One region of the Spirillospora sp. NPDC047418 genome, then DNA from elsewhere that is predicted to be linked to it. Evidence: predicted binding sites of a transcription regulator. Region 1 holds the regulator's gene; the other holds the start of a gene.
The links. The regulator HrcA, encoded in region 1, represses chaperone genes, less so after heat shock. The targets are predictions, from matches to a motif close to TTGGCACTCTCNNNNNGAGAGTGCCAA.
Positions count from the first base shown of each region.

Region 1 (4,867 bases):
GCATCGACAGCGCCTCGTTCGAGGTCGAGGACGCCGCCGGCGGGCGCCGCACCGCCATCCCGCCGGGGCAGGCCATCGGCCGGATGGACGAGCTGCGCCGCGTCATGTACCGCGGCGGCAAGGGCGCCTGGTTCACCGCGCGCCTGCAGATCGAGCGCTCGGGCCGGTTCAGCGCCGAGTTCGACTACGACGGGGAACCGGACTTCAACCCGCCCCTCACCCCGTCCGCCTACGCCCTGGACCTCGACCGCTTCCCCCGCACGGAGGCCCACATCCCCGCCTGGCTCCGCGCGAAGCTCGACGAGGTCTGAGCAGGCGCCGGGAGGGGGCAGACTTGACGGGTGCCCTCCACGCTTCCCGACGGTGATCCCGTCCCCCTCGACGGCGCGCTGCCCGCCAGTGCCCTGACCGGCCTGGGGAGCCGGCCCTTCGCCTTCTACGTCCACGTGCCCTTCTGCGTGACCCGGTGCGGCTACTGCGACTTCAACACCTACACGGCGACGGAACTGGGCCCCGGCGCGAGCCGCGACTCCTACGCCGACACCGCCATCGGCGAGGTGCGGATGGCGCGGCGCGTCCTCGGGGACGCCGACCTGCCGGTCGACACGGTCTTCGTGGGCGGCGGTACCCCGACGCTGCTCCCGCCGGGCGATCTCGGCCGGATCCTGGCCGCCGTCGACGCCGAGTTCGGGCTCGCGAAGGGCGCGGAGGTCACCACCGAGGCGAACCCCGAGTCGGTGGACGAGTCCTCCATCGCGGGGCTCCGCGAGGCCGGGTTCACCCGGATCTCGTACGGGATGCAGAGCGCGCGCGAGCACGTCCTGGCCGTCCTGGAGCGCACGCACACCCCCGGACGCGTCCCGCAGGTCGTCGACTGGACGCGCAGGGCGGGCTTCGAGCACGTCAACCTCGACCTGATCTACGGCGCGCCGGGCGAATCCGACGACGACTGGAGGGCCTCCCTGGAGGCGGCCCTGGCCTGCGAACCCGACCACGTCTCGGCCTACGCGCTCATCGTCGAGGAGGGCACCCGGCTGGCCGCCCAGGTGCGGCGCGGCGAACTGACGGCCCCCGACGACGACGCCATGGCCGACCGCTACCTCATCGCGGACGAGACGCTGAGCGCCCGCGGCCTGCACTGGTACGAGATCTCCAACTGGGCCGCCGACCCCTCCGCCGCCTGCCGCCACAACATGCTCTACTGGACGGGCGCCGACTGGTGGGGCGTCGGCCCGGGGGCGCACAGCCACGTCGGCGGAACCCGCTGGTGGAACGTCAAGCACCCCGCCGCCTACGCCTCCCGCCTGGCCGGGGGCACGACGCCCGCCCACGCCAGGGAGATCCTCACCGACGAAGACCGCCACATCGAGCGCATCATGCTCGAACTGCGCCTGGCCCAGGGCTGCCCCACCGACCTCCTGGCCGACAAGCCGGCCCGCAGAGCAGTAGACGAGGGCCTGCTGGACCCGGCCCACTACGCCGAGGGCCGAGCCGTCCTGACCCTCAAGGGCCGCCTCCTGGGAGACGCCGTCGTCCGCGACCTGACCTAGACCGTGACGAAGTCGATGAGCTCCTCTACCCGGCCCAGGAGGGCGGGTTCCAGGTCGGTGTAGGTGTTCACCGAGTTCAGGATCCGCTTCCAGGCGGCGCCGGTGTTGTCGCCCCAGCCGAGCTCGGCGATGACGCCCTCCTTCCAGGGGACGCCGCGCGGGATGCGCGGCCAGGCGCGGATGCCGACGGCGGCGGGCTTGACGGCCTCCCAGATGTCGATGAACGGGTGCCCGGTGACGAGGACGTGCGGCGACGACACCCGGGCGGCGATCCGGGACTCCTTGGAGCCCTCCACCAGGTGGTCGACGAGGACGCCGAGGCGGCGGTCCTCGTCCGGGCCGAACTCCTCGACGATGGCGGGCAGGTCGTCGACGCCTTCGAGGTACTCCACGACGACGCCCTCCACGCGCAGGTCGTGGCCCCAGATCTTCTCGACCAGCTCGGCGTCGTGGAGGCCCTCCACGTAGATGCGGCTCTCCTTGGCCACCTGGGCGCGCAGGCCCCGGACGGCGACGGAGCCGGACGCCGACCGCGCCGGCCCCTGCGGCCCGGCGGCCGGCCTGACCAGCGTGACCGGCGTGCCGTCGATGAGGAAGCCCGCCTTGGTGAGCGGGAAGACGCGGCGCTTGCCGAGCCGGTCCTCCAGGGTGACGCCGAACTTGTCGCAGCCGACCACGGCGCCGCAGAAGCCGCTGCCGGGGTCCTCCGCGACCAGCCCGGGTTCGGCCGGGATCTCGGGGATCTGGCCCTTGCGGGGCCTGCGCCAGTCGCCGGCGAGCACGTCGTTTCCGTAGTTCTTACTGCGCACGGGTCCGCACATTAACCCGGCGCGGCGGCCGCGCGGCGTCGCCCCTCGTCCCTCGGCGTGGCGCCCGCGCCCGATGTGGATAGGATCACGCAGCCGTGCGGGGAGTGCGCGGGCACGCCGATCGGCCTCCGGGGCCGTACACTTGGCACTCAGGAGTAAGGAGTGCCAGCGGCGGGAGGCCGGCCGGACGAGGGAGGTGACGCCGTGCTGGACGACCGGAAACTCGCGGTCCTGCGCGCCATCGTCGAGGACTTCGTCTCCACCAACGAGCCGGTGGGGTCGAAGGCCCTGACGGACCGGCACAACCTCGGGGTGTCGCCGGCGACCATCCGCAACGACATGGCGGTGCTGGAGGAGCAGGGCTACATCGCCCAGCCGCACACCAGCGCCGGGCGCGTCCCCACCGACAAGGGCTACCGGCTGTTCGTCGACCGGCTGTCGACGATCAAGCCGCTGTCGGTCGCCGAGCGGCGCGCGATCGAGACGTTCCTGTCCGGCGCCTACGACCTCGACGACGTCGTCGGCCGCACGGTGCGGCTGCTCGCGCAGCTCACCCGGCAGGTCGCCGTCGTCCAGTACCCGTCGCTGACGCGCTCGTCGGTGCGGCACGTCGAGCTCGTCCCGGTCGCCGAGCAGCGGCTGCTGCTCGTGCTGATCACCAACACGGGCCGGGTCGAGCAGCGGGTCATCGAGACGCCCGCCGGCATCTCCGAGGAATCGATCGGGCACCTGCGGGCGTTGCTCAACACATGCCTGGACGGACTCGGCCTCGGCGACGTGCCGACCGCCGTCGCGGACCTGCCGGACAAGGTGGGCCCGGACGAGCGGCCGGTCGCGGCGTCGGTGCTGTCGGTCCTGCTGGAGACGCTCGTCGAGAACCACGAGGAGAAGATCGTTTTCGCCGGGGCGGCCAACCTCGCCGCCGTGGACTTCTCCGCGAGCCTGCGGGAGGTGCTGGTGGCCCTTGAGGAACAGGTCGTCCTCATGCGGCTGCTCGGCGAGACCGGAGACTCCTCTACAGTTACGGTGCGGATCGGCACCGAGAATCCCGACCTGGGCCTCAGATCGACTTCGGTCGTCGCCGCGGACTACGGGGTGGGCGACCTCACCTTGGCCCGGCTTGGAGTGCTCGGGCCTACACGCATGGATTACCCCAGCACGATGGGAGCGGTACGGGCAGTGGCACGCTACGTGGGACAGATCCTGGCGGGGTCGTGAAAGTGGCGAACGACTACTACGCGACCCTGGGCGTCCGGCGCGACGCCAGCGCCGACGAGGTGAAGAAGGCCTACCGCCGGCTCGCGCGCGAGCTCCACCCGGACGTCAACCCGGATCCGGAGACCCAGGAGAAGTTCAAGGAGATCACCCAGGCGTACGAGGTGCTCTCCGACCCCAAGAAGCGGGAGATGTACGACCTCGGCGCGGACCCGTTCGCGTCCGGGGCCGGTGCGGGCGCCGGCGGGTTCGGCGGCGCCGGGTTCCCGTTCAGCGACATCATGGACGCCTTCTTCGGGACGTCGACGTCGCGCGGCCCGCGGTCGCGGGCGCGGCGCGGCCGGAACGCGACGCTGCGGGTCGAGCTCGACCTCGGCGAGACCGCGTTCGGCACGACCCGCGAGCTGTCCATCGACACCGCGGTCGCCTGCGCGGCCTGCGAGGGGTCGGGCTGCGCGCCCGGCACCCACCCGGACACGTGCGAGACGTGCCACGGGCGGGGCGAGGTGCAGCAGGTGCAGCGCTCGTTCCTCGGCCAGGTCATGACGGCGCGGGCGTGCCCGGCGTGCGGCGGTTTCGGGTCGGTGATCCGCAACCCGTGCACCGAGTGCTCCGGCGACGGCCGGGTCCGCACCCGGCGCACCGTCAAGGTCAAGATCCCGGCCGGGGTGGAGAACGGCATCCACATCCAGCTCGCCGGCGAGGGCGAGGTCGGCCCGGGCGGCGGCCCGCCCGGCGACCTGTTCCTGGAGATCGTGGAGAAGCCGCACCCGATCTTCGAGCGGGAGGGCGACGACCTGCACTGCACGGTCGAGATCCCGATGACCGCGGCGGCGCTCGGCACCAGCGTCACCATCGAGACGCTGGACGCGGCCGAGAGCGTCGACATCAAGCCGGGCACGCAGTCCGGGCAGGTCATCACGCTCTACAACCGGGGCGTCCGGCACCTCAACGAGAGCGGCCGCGGCGACCTGATGATCCACGTGAACGTGGAGACGCCGAACCGGCTGGACGAGGAGCAGGAGGAGCTGCTGCGCCGCCTCTCGGTCCTGCGCGGCGAGGAGCGCCCGCCCGGCAAGTTCGCCCCCGGGCAGCGCAACGGCATGTTCTCCCGCATCAAGGACGTCTTCAACCAGCACTGAAGCGCCGTGGCGGCGGCCTATCAGGAAGGCCGCCGCGGCGACGGCGACGAGCATGGGTGACCCGGGAGGACAACGCAGGCATGAGCGCAGCGAACCGGGGGGTGTGGGGGGTCGCCTCCCACAGGGTGCACGCATGAGCGCAGCGAACCGG
Region 1 is NZ_JBEYTW010000007.1:79,072-83,938, forward strand. It holds gene ABZ806_RS06370 (hypothetical protein) at 1-311, shown strand, start outside; gene hemW (radical SAM family heme chaperone HemW) at 342-1,550, shown strand; gene ABZ806_RS06380 (DUF3097 domain-containing protein) at 1,547-2,359, opposite strand; gene hrcA (heat-inducible transcriptional repressor HrcA) at 2,564-3,577, shown strand; gene dnaJ (molecular chaperone DnaJ) at 3,580-4,716, shown strand.

Region 2 (4,867 bases), on a different contig from region 1:
CCTCGGTGGCGGCGCCGACGCGCAGCACGCAGACCCCGCCGGCCAGCTTGGCCAGGCGCTCCTGCAGCTTCTCGCGGTCCCAGTCGGAGTCGGAGTTCTCGATCTCGACCTTGATCTGGTTGACCCGCGCGGTGATCTCGTCCGCGGAGCCCTCACCGTCGACGACGGTGGTGGCGTCCTTGGTGACGGTGATGCGGCGGGCGCGGCCGAGGTCCTCCAGCCCGATGGAGTCGAGCTTCAGGCCGATGGCCTCGCTGACGACCTGGCCGCCGGTGAGGGTGGCCATGTCGCCGAGCATCGCCTTGCGGCGGTCGCCGAAGCCGGGCGCCTTCACCGCGACGGACGTGAACGTCCCGCGGATCTTGTTGGCGACCAGCAGCGCCAGGGCCTCGCCCTCGACGTCCTCGGCCACCACGAGCAGCGGCTTCTTGGTCTGCGCGACCTTCTCGGCCAGCGGCAGGAACTCCTGCACGTTGGAGATCTTGCCGTCCACGATGAGCACGTAGGCGTCCTCCAGGACGGCCTCCATGCGCTCGTGGTCGGTGACCATGTGCGGCGACAGGTAGCCCTTGTCGAACTGGAGGCCCTCGGTGAACTCCAGCTCGAGGCCCATGGTGTGGGCCTCCTCGACGGTGATGACGCCGTCCTTGCCGACCTTCTCGAACGCCTCGGCGATCAGCTCGCCGATCTGCGCGTCCTGCGCGGAGATGGTCGCGACGTGCGCGATCTCGCTCTTCTCCTCGACCTCGCGGGCCGACTTCAGCAGCTGGTCGGACACGTACTGGGCGGCCGCGTCGATGCCGCGCTTCAGCGCGAGCGGGGACGCGCCGGCCGCCACGTTGCGGGTGCCCTCCCGGACCAGCGCCTGCGCGAGGACGGTCGCCGTGGTGGTGCCGTCGCCCGCGATGTCGTTGGTCTTCGTCGCCACTTCCTTGGCGAGCTGGGCCCCGAGGTTCTCGTAGGGGTCCTCCAGCTCCACCTCGCGGGCGATGGTGACACCGTCGTTGGTGATCGTCGGCGCACCGAACTTCTTGTCGATGACGACGTTGCGGCCGCGCGGGCCGATCGTCACCTTGACGGCGTCCGCGAGAGCGTTGACGCCGCGCTCAAGAGCCCGGCGAGCGTCCTCCTCGAACTCCAGGATCTTCGCCATGCGGATACTCCTCTTTACGCGATCCGCCCCGGCCGCCCCGCCGAAGGCGGCGCCGACCGGGGCGGGTGCATCACGTCTCGGTGATTACTTCTCGATGACCGCGAGCACGTCGCGGGCCGAGAGGACGAGGTACTCCTCGTTGTTGTACTTGACCTCGGTGCCGCCGTACTTGCTGTAGAGCACGACCTCGCCGACCTTGACGTCGACCGGGACGCGCTCGCCCTTGTCGTCGACACGGCCCGGGCCCACCGCGATGACGGTGCCCTCCTGGGGCTTCTCCTTCGCGGTGTCCGGGATAACCAGACCCGACGCGGTGGTGGTCTCGGCCTCAAGCGGCTGGACGACGATACGGTCCTCAAGCGGCTTGAGAACAACCTTGGTGGCGGTCGTCACGATCTGACCTCCCCTTCGATTGGTCCTCGGCCGGCCACGGATGACCGGCCAGCACATGTGACAGAAGAGGCGACCCTGGACCGGCCTGCCGTCGCGGGTGCCAGACCGACCTTCGTCGCTGTGTTGGCACTCTCGCTACGAGAGTGCCAGTCATGGAGACTATTCCGTGCCCGGGAGCCCGTCAACACGGACACGGGCGCACCGGGCAGTGTTCACCGACCGCTAACTTCGCCCCATGGACATCGCGTCGTTCCGCGCCCTGCGCACCACGCCGGGCCAGGCACTCCTCGACGAGGTGGCCGCCGCGGACGTGCGCGAGGACGCCCTGCTCGCGACGGCGACGCGGCTGCGCGAACGGCACGATCCCGCGCTCGTCGCGGCGGCGCTCACGGAGGTGCGGCTCCGTGCACGGGCGCGGGCCAAGTTCGGGCAGGACGCCGACCGCATGTACTTCACGCAGGCCGGTCTTGAGCAGTCGACCCGGGCGAGCGTGGCGGCGCATCGTGCACAGCGGTTCGCCACCCGGCTGGACGGCGCGCGCGTGCTGGAACTGGGGTGCGGGATAGGGGCCGACCTCATCGCACGGGGGCACGCGGGCCTCTCCGGGGAGGGCGTCGAACTCGACCCGTTGACCGCCGAGGTGGCGCAGGCGAACGTGACCGTCTTCGGGCTGGACGCTCCCATACGCGTTGGCGATGCGACCAAAGTCACGGTGGACGGTTACGACGCCGTGTTCGCCGACCCGGGGCGTCGTACCGCGCGCGGCAGGGTCTTCGATCCCCGCTCTTATGAACCGCCGCTCAACGTCGTCCTGGATATGGCGGGGAAGGTGCCCGGCGCTTGCGTCAAAGTGGCGCCCGGCATTCCGCATGAGGCCGTCCCGGACGGCGCGGAGGCCGAGTGGGTGTCGGTCCACGGCGACGTCAAAGAGGCCGCGCTCTGGCTGGGGTCGCTCGCAGGGGACGTGGGGCGCCGGGCCACGCTGCTCTCGTCCGACACCGAGTTCTCGTCCGACACCGACCCGGAGGTCTGGACGCTGACCCCGCATGGGCTGGACGTCCCGGAAGTGCGCGCGTGGGGTCGTTACCTGTACGAGCCCGACGGAGCGGTGATCCGCGCCCATCTGGTGGGTGAGGTCGCAGGGCTGGTCGGCGGCGGGCTCGCGGACGAGCACATCGCGTACATCACGTCCGATCGGCTGTGCCCGACACCGTTCGCGTCCGCGTACGAGGTCGAGGACGTGCTGCCGTTCTCCGTGAAGCGGCTGCGAGCGGAGTTGCGGCGCCGCGAGGTCGGCGTGCTGACCGTCAAGAAGCGCGGCTCGGCCGTCGACGTCGACCGGCTGCGGCGCGACCTCGGCTTCGGCGGACGGCGGGCGGGCCGGGGCGGCGCGGAGCTGACGCTGGTGGTGACGCGGGTCGGCCGCGACCCGGTCGCCCTCCTCGTCCGCCCCGTCCCCACGGCTTGACGGACCCGCCGGACCAGGCCCCGGACCCGCGCAAAGCGGGCGCCCGCCGGCAACCGTGCCCAAAGATCTTCCGGCCGCCGGGCAACACCAAGCCGGGCCGGGCGACGCGCCACGGCGGTGCAAATCATCGGCGTTTTGCGGCATCGCGTTCACCAGGGATTGCGGGCGCCCGGCAAGGGCGCGGCGCCGCCCGGAAATCGGCGTGCCGAGACCAACGCACCCGAAAACGCCAAGGCAGGTTCAGCGGCCGGGACTTCGGCGCCATGAAATACCCTCCGAAATAGGGCCCGCGCCCGCCGGACGGGTTCGCGTTCCCGCAGCCGCGGGCCGGTCGCCGGCGACCACCGGCGGTTCGGGAACTGCGGATGTTGGACGAGATGTACGGACAGCGCACCACCGCGCCCCACCGCCCAGCACCGTCCACATCCCCACGATCACCGCGCTTGCCGCGAAGCGGAAAATAGCCCTGCGCCCGGCTATTTCTCGCTATTCACCCCAGCCGGATAACAGGCGCATTCCGCAGAACTCGCAATCTTCTCTGCTACCCGTTTTAGCGGCCCCTCACACGCACTACAGTGGCCACCTCAGAGATTCATTTGCCGTGCGTCATTTCGTCGCGCCGGCACACGAAGGAGCATCGGGTGGAAACGAATCACAACTTCCTGCAGACGGGGGGTCAACCGGTCTCGGATCGGATGCGGGAGTTGCTCGCCCGTGCGGCGCAGGACCACGTCTACGAACAGCGCTCACAGGGTCAGGTCCTCGACGAGATTCGGCAGCGGCTGGAAGGCATGGAGTGGCTGCTCCGCGAGGTCCGCGAGCGGGAGCTCAGCGGGCTGACCGGGCAGATCGAGAGCGTCCGCGGGCAGGTCGACGAACTGTCCGGCAAGCCCCCGGAATGGGCCGAAGGACTGGCCGAGCACATCGAGTCGTTCGGCGAGCGGGTCAAGCCCGTCGCCGAGCTGCCCGCGCTGTGGGCCGACGTCGGCGTCGTCGCGGAGAACGTCGACGAGGGCCTGACCCGGATCCAGGCCGTCCTCGACTCGGCGCAGCAGATCACCGACGCCACGCAGCAGGCGTCGCAGCGCATGGACGAGATGACCAAGCGGCTGGACAAGCTCCAGGGCAGCATGGAGGCCGCGTCCGTCCGCTTCAACCGGCTGGACAAGTCGCTCGCGGAGCTGGGCCACCGCTCCGAGCGGCTCGAGCATTCGATCAACGGGGTCACGGCGCGGGTCGATCAGGCGCTCGGCGAGATGGCCGAGCGGATGGAGCAGGGCCTGGAGGCGGTCAGCGGCCGGGTCGAGGGCGTCGGCGGCCGGCTCGACGGGCTGGACGGGCGGCTGGACGGCGTCGACGGCCGGCTCGAAGGGCTGTCCGGCAAGCTGGAGGGCGTGGACGGACGGTTCGAGAGCCTTGACGGCCGCATCGACGGGGTCGGCGAGCGGATCGGCCGGCTCCCCGCCACGCTGGAGATCGCCGAGCTGCACCGCACGCTGCGCGACCTCGCCGAGCGTCCCGCGGCCGAGTACGGCGACCGGTTCGACGCGCTGGAGAAGCACCTCGCCGAGGCGGTCGACCCGCTGATCGAGGAGCTGCGCGCCCGGCCGGACCGCGACGAGGTCAAGGCGACCATGTCGCAGATCGCCGAGACCGCCTACAGCGACGTCGCCAAGCGGATGGACGAGTTCTCCCGCCGGTTCGAGGACGTGCACGACGACGTCCGCAAGCGCATCGAGAACATCCACGAGGAGGTCGCCAAGCGGGTCGACGGCGCGCTGGAGGAGTTCACCGCGCAGGTCGACCTCGTGTCCCGCCGCGTCGAGTCGGTGCACGCCGACGTCGCCAAGCAG
Region 2 is NZ_JBEYTW010000015.1:8,759-13,625, forward strand. It holds gene groL (chaperonin GroEL) at 1-1,153, opposite strand, end outside; gene groES (co-chaperone GroES) at 1,238-1,546, opposite strand; gene ABZ806_RS12170 (THUMP-like domain-containing protein) at 1,782-3,014, shown strand; gene ABZ806_RS12175 (apolipoprotein A1/A4/E domain-containing protein) at 3,656-4,867, shown strand, end outside.
Region 2: a site for HrcA is predicted at 1,670-1,696, ahead of groES (co-chaperone GroES). Genes of this name have one in related genera too.